Regions from separate parts of the Bacillus sp. TCT6 genome, predicted to be linked through region 1. Evidence: a T-box and tRNA genes for the amino acid it is inferred to sense, from the RefSeq annotation. Region 1 holds a T-box; the other holds one or more tRNA genes.

Evidence for each region. A T-box is a leader RNA that pairs with one kind of tRNA and senses whether it is charged. The one in region 1 lies ahead of ileS2 (isoleucine--tRNA ligase), so its partner is inferred to be a tRNA-Ile.
Region 2: it encodes a tRNA-Ile, which carries the amino acid that the T-box ahead of ileS2 (isoleucine--tRNA ligase) is inferred to sense. The anticodon was not compared.

The regions. Positions count from the first base shown of each region.
Region 1 is NZ_JBVYHX010000001.1:3,598,589-3,602,020, forward strand. It holds gene ileS2 (isoleucine--tRNA ligase) at 1-1,807, opposite strand, end outside; T-box leader at 1,879-2,101, opposite strand; gene divIVA (septum site-determining protein DivIVA) at 2,153-2,659, opposite strand; gene AC0ONG_RS18180 (YlmH family RNA-binding protein) at 2,749-3,432, opposite strand, start outside.
Region 2 is NZ_JBVYHX010000001.1:3,940,541-3,943,972, forward strand. It holds gene AC0ONG_RS20095 (MFS transporter) at 1-1,082, opposite strand, end outside; gene sodA (superoxide dismutase [Mn]) at 1,199-1,810, opposite strand; tRNA gene AC0ONG_RS20105 (tRNA-Ile) at 2,031-2,104, opposite strand; gene yqgB (protein YqgB) at 2,347-3,105, shown strand; gene yqfZ (protein YqfZ) at 3,171-3,432, shown strand, end outside.

The sequences.
Region 1 (3,432 bases):
CGACGATGTTTCCAATCGACTTACTCATTTTACGTCCTTCACCATCTAGTACGAAACCGTGGCTTAGTACGCCTTTATATGGAGCTTTACCTGTTACAGCAACTGCTGTTGATAATGAAGAGTTAAACCAACCACGATACTGGTCAGATCCTTCTAAATATAAATCAGCTGGACGCTGTAAATCTTCGCGCTCTTCTAATACAGCTTGGTGAGAAGAACCTGAATCGAACCATACATCCATGATGTCTGTTTCTTTACGGAATTCGCCATTTGGGCTACCTGGATGTGTAAATCCTTCTGGTAATAGATCTTTCGCTTCACGCTCAAACCATACGTTAGAACCGTGTTCACGGAATAAATCTGCTACATGGTTAATTGTTTCATCTGTAATAATTGGATCGCCATTCTCAGCATAGAATACCGGAATTGGCACACCCCATGCACGCTGACGAGAAATACACCAGTCACCACGGTCACGAACCATATTATGAAGACGAGTTTCTCCCCATGCTGGTACCCATTTTGTTTCCGCTACAGCTTCTATTAATTCTTTACGGAATGCTTCAATAGATGCAAACCACTGTGCTGTCGCACGGAAAATAATTGGTTTTTTCGTTCTCCAATCATGTGGGTATGAATGCGTAATGAATGTTAGTTTCAGTAACGCGCCTACTTCTTCTAATTTTTCTGTAATTGGCTTGTTAGCTTTATCATAGAATAAGCCTTCAAATCCAGGTGCTTCATTTGTTAATACACCTTTATCATCAACTGGGCAAAGTACTTCTAATCCATACTTTTTACCAACAACGAAGTCATCTTCCCCGTGTCCTGGTGCTGTATGAACACAACCTGTACCTGCATCTGTTGTTACGTGATCTCCTAGCATTACTAATGAATCACGATCGTAGAATGGATGTTTTGCAACTGTGTACTCCAGTTCGCTACCTTTTACTGTTTTCACAACTTCAGCATTTTCCCACTCTAACGTTTTTGCAACTGTCTCAAACAGCTCAGAAGCAATGATATATTTCTCATCATTTACTTTTACAATGCTATATTCAAGCTCTGGGTGAACAGAAATACCTAAGTTTGCAGGTAATGTCCAAGGTGTTGTTGTCCAAATGATGTACTTTTCATCACCTTCTAATACGTTCTTTCCATCTTTTACAGGGAATGCTACGTAAATAGATGCTGATTTTTTATCTTGATATTCAATTTCAGCTTCTGCTAAAGCAGATTCACTCGTTGGAGACCAGTAAACTGGTTTTTGACCTTTATAGATATAACCTTTTTTCGCCATGTCACCAAACACTTTAATTTGTTGTGCTTCATAAGCGGGCTCTAAAGTAATATATGGATTATCCCAATCTGCACGTACACCTAGACGCTTAAATTGTTCACGTTGACGTTCTACTTGTTCATATGCATACTCTGCACATAACTTACGGAACTCAGCAACTGTCATTTCTTTACGCTTTACACCTTTATTTGTTAAAGCTTGTTCAATTGGTAAACCGTGCGTATCCCATCCTGGAACATATGGCGCACTAAAACCAGTCATTGATTTATAACGAACAATAAAGTCTTTTAATACTTTATTTAATGCATGTCCCATATGAATGTCACCATTCGCATATGGAGGTCCATCATGCAATACAAATAAAGGACGACCTTTTGTATGTTCTTGTACTTTTTCGTAAATATTCATTTCAGCCCATTTTTCTTGCATTGCAGGCTCACGTTTTGGTAAGTTCCCACGCATTGGGAACTCTGTTTTCGGCATCAGTAATGTATTTTTGTACTCCATGCTCAATTCCTCCTTACATGTATATAAGAAATACTTAAAAAACGGAATAAAAAAGAGACTTTCTCATCCCAAAAAGGGACGAGAAAGTCTCCCGCGGTACCACCCTAGTAGATCATATACATATGTATAGAATCCTCTTATATTCTTAACGCGAATACACGCCTACGCTTACTCTATTTGTTCAGCGCGGAACTCCAGGGTGATATTCCCACTATCTCCTTATCCTGAGCTTACACCGTCCTCAGTTCGCTATATAAGGTTTGAAAAGGTACTTATCCCTATCTTCGTTTTTCTTAATAAATATGTTGTTTAAAATTATATGTAATAATGAGAAAAACGTCAAGCTTACACTGTTTCTTCTTTTTTCAACAGTTCATCTACTTCGTCTTCTAACTCAATTAGTTTATCCCAATCATCGTTGTTTAACATTTCAAGCTGTGTTTCTAATAACATACGGAAACGAGTTCGGAATACTTTCGCTTGTTTCTTTAACTCTTCAATATCAAAAGCAACTTTTCTTGATTTTACTAATGCTTCGTTAATAATACGATCAGCATTCTTTTCAGCTTCACGCACAATTAATTTCGCTTCTTTTTGCGCATTACGTTTTACTTCTTCCGCTGCTTCTTGCGCAACAACGATAGATTTGTTTAACGTATCTTCAATATTAGAGAAATGATCTAACTTCCCTTCTAACTGCGCAACTTTTTCTTCTAAAGCTTTTTTCTCACGAATGACCAATTCATAATCTTTGATAATTTGATCAAGAAACTCATTTACTTGATCTTCATCATAGCCACGGAATCCGCGACCAAATTCTTTGTTATGAATATCTAATGGTGTTAACGGCACAACGCCACCTCCAAGTAGTTATCTAAATTTCCTCTTTCAATTATATCTTTTCTTCGACAAAATAGGAGGATTTCCTTCTAAAAAACCAATCATTTTAGTATACCATACAAAATTCTCCATTTGTCGCGTTTTGTTCTACCTTCTACAGAAAATAATTTACTTCGGCCATATCCTCTAACAGAGAAAACGTCTCCTGGATAACATTCATAAGAAGTTTGTTCCACTATTTTCCAATTAACTTTTACTAAACCATTTTTAATGAAAGGTTGTACTTTCTGTCTAGATAAATGTAACATTTCAGCTAACATAACATCTAAACGAAGTGAAGAAACCGTTCCAGATTTCTCCCCCCACGTTTCATGTATCTGTAGAATTTGTTCTCCTTGTACTGCTGATAAGGAGACTTTTACTTTTCCTATTGCTTGTAAGTTCATCTCAATGTACGATACGATTTCTTTCGCAACTACAATTTGGGCACGATTTTCTTGCAGCAAAATATCACCACATTTTTCTCTCGTTAAACCAAGAGACATAAATGTACCTAATATTTGCCTATGTTCTAGCGTATAAAACTTGGAAGGATAGTCAATTTCTAATACTTCTACTTGAAATTCTTCTTCATTTAATTCTAGATAGTCTGGATAAATGAGTGCTCTTTTACGCTCTGCATTAGGCGTTGCACCACCAAATTGCACAGCAACATCTCCTTGTCCAATTACCATAGAAACAATTTGTTGCTGTCTTGGATCAAGGAAATCTGTTAATTTCACTTG
Region 2 (3,432 bases), 340 kb from region 1:
GAACAGATTCTTCCGGCATTTAACCATAACTCCCGGACAACGACATATTCCACACGCCATTCTCTCGCATTTTTAGCTCTACCAATTACGTCATATGTCATTGACCCGTATGGAACAAGTAAAATAGGATATGCAACCGCAATACATGCCGCATAAATAAGTAATTTCGTGTATGTAACATTGAAAATAACTAAAAAGACGACAGCATATAAAATAATGCCCCCAAGTAAAATTGCTTTTTTTCGCCACTCTTTCTTTAACATGCGAGCGACCAAGTAATAACATACAAAGGATACAGCAGAGTTCACTAAACTATATTTCCCTAATGCGAACTCACTATTAGTTGCTAAATACACATATACTGAAATGACAAAAATAAACGTTCCTTCTCTCAATCCTTGGAAAAAATGAGCTCGTGTAATCTTTCCCCAATTTTTATCAACTCTTCGTTCTTTCAATACTTGCACAATTTCATAACGCCCTTCACATTCTCTTTTAGATAAAAAGAAACTTAAGACGACAGCAATTGCAAATAAAACTAATGAAAGAAAGAATATAACAGTATAACCACTCCATTTCTCCATGCGTGAAATTGTGTATCCTGCTGCTATTGGTCCAATCATCCCAGAGAAAGATGTAAGAAGTCCAAGAAATCCATTAAAGAAATCTCTTGTTTCTGGTTCTGTAATTTCAAATGTCAATAAGTTAAAAGCCAACCAGTAAAAACCGTATCCTACTCCTAAAAGAGCCCCCATTAATAAAATATACTGAGAAGCACTTTTTCCAGCCACTAAAACAACGATAAAAAAAATTGCGAGCGTTCCTACTCCTATTCGTAATAAAATCGAGCGATCGATACGTTTCGCTAATTTCCCCCCTACAAGAAATGTGAGAGGCTGTAATACAACGCTGGCCAAATTATACAAGCCAAGATTCACATAATTTTGTGTTTGCTTCCATAAATAAATATTTACAAACGTATTCGATAAAGAAATTGCGAGCGTGTATAAACCTCCTATAAGGAGCAATAACACTAAATCCCGATTCACTTCAACGTCACCAATTATATGTTTCCACTTCATACACAACTCTCCTTTACTTCATGTTCTAGTCTTCCAAAGACAAGCCCAATTATGTAAAAGGAAAGCATAGAAAAAAGCTAGGGGCTCTCCCCTAGCTTTTTCTATATTTATTACGATTATTTTGCTTCTTGGTAACGTTTTTCAGCAGCGTTCCAATCTACAACGTTCCAAAATGCGCCGATGTAGTCTGGACGACGGTTTTGGTAGTTTAAGTAGTAAGCGTGCTCCCAAACATCTAAACCGATAACTGGAGTTTTACCTTCAGTTAAAGGAGAATCTTGGTTTGGAGTGCTTGTTACTTCTAACTCACCATTGTTTACTACTAACCAAGCCCAACCAGAACCGAAGCGAGTTGCGCCAGCTTTTGCGAATTCTTCTTTGAATGCATCGAAGCTACCGAATTTCGCTTCAATTGCAGTTGCAAGTTCACCTACAGGTTGTCCTCCGCCGTTTGGAGATAAGATTGTCCAGAAGAATGTATGGTTAGCGTGTCCGCCACCATTGTTACGTACTGCTGTACGGATCGCTTCTGGTACTTCGTTTAAGTTTGCAACTAATTCTTCTACGCTTTTGTCAGCTAATTCTGCATGACCTTCTAAAGCAGCGTTTAAGTTTGTAATATACGTGTTGTGATGTTTTGTATGATGGATGTTCATTGTTTCTTTGTCAAAGTGAGGCTCTAAAGCATCATACGCATAAGGTAAATTTGGTAATTCGTGTTTTGCCATTGTTATATTCCTCCCAGTTTATGTATTGCCACTTAGTGACATACAACTTCATTCTACCCTAATTGCCATAGGGTGCAAACAAATAAATCACATTGTCTTGCTATCATTAAAGTAGCAAAATTCCCACTTCTTTTCAATTAAAATGCTCATATATTCCGTAAAAAAAGCTTCCTTCTACAAGGAAGCTTCCTGCTAACATAATAAACATGCGAAATGGATATGGACCCTGTAGGACTCGAACCTACGACCGGACGGTTATGAGCCGTCTGCTCTAACCAGCTGAGCTAAGGGTCCACAATTATGTATGTAACAACATATCAAATAAAGGAATTCCTATCGGATATGCCCTTTAAGAAAGGTAAGATAAATTTACCATATAGAAAAGAAAAGTGTCAATTGTATTTTTCTTATTTAAAAGAAGAAAGTTAATAAAAAGAAATTTAGTTATCTCCACTATATGTAAATATAATATATCTTGAGATTCTCTAGATTCCTACGTTACAATGATTTTATACATACATAAAGGAAGTGAATCTATGTCCATATTTACCCAATTCGTAAAAAGCATATACTCGCCTAAAGATATGGCGCTATTCCGTTTTCAAAAAATCGGTAAAACCATTTTGTATATTATGCTACTTTGCTTAATTACTACTATTCCAAGAACTTTTTTGTACGGTAGTTTTATCCAAGATGGTGTAGGCATGGTAAATCAAGTCATCGATAAAGATTTACCTGACTTTAAGATTGAAAATGGCGAACTAAAAGCCGATATTGATCAACCCATTGAAAAAGAAGAAGGAAATGCACTTTTCGTATTTGATCCAAATTCAACAGACCTAGAAAAATATCAAAATAAAACAGGTTTATTTGTTTTAAAAGATAAAGTAGTCTCTATGGGAAATGGTCAAACACAAACGTATTCTTATAACGATTTGTTAGGTGCATCTCTTGAGAAAAAAGATCTACAAGAATTTATTTCTTTATTCGATAATATTTATCCAATTTTATTATTCGTTATCGGATTCTTAGTGTACCTATTCCAATTATTCATCACTTTTGTAGGCGTGACTTTACTTGCGTTCATCGGTTCTGCTATGAGCGGTCAACGTAAACTATCCTATAAACAAGTTTGGACACTAACTGCATACAGCTACACAATCCCAACCATTTTCTTCATGATTATGGATTTATTCAAAATCGTCGTACCTGGGGCAACATTCATTTATATCGCTGTTGTTTTAATCGTTCTATACTTAACGATTAAAGAGGTACCCCAACCGAAAGAAAAATAAAAAAATGCCTAAATAGGCATTTTTTTTTTGGACAAGCATATATTCCTAGCAAAGGAGTGAAGAATATGAAGAGGTTAGGTATATTCCTATTCGTGCTTGTTCTCGGTTATGTATTTTATTACGATATAAAAATCGGTACTTTACCGATGTTAAGTTCATATAAAAAAACAACCTCTGCCCAAACGATTAAAAAAGAGAACGCAGACAGCCAACAAAATAAAGAGAATAAAACAGAAAAAGAAACGGATACATCTTATAAAACAATTGAAGTAAAAACTGGTGAGACAGTTCTTTCTATTACAGAACAAATTAACAAGAAAAAAATTC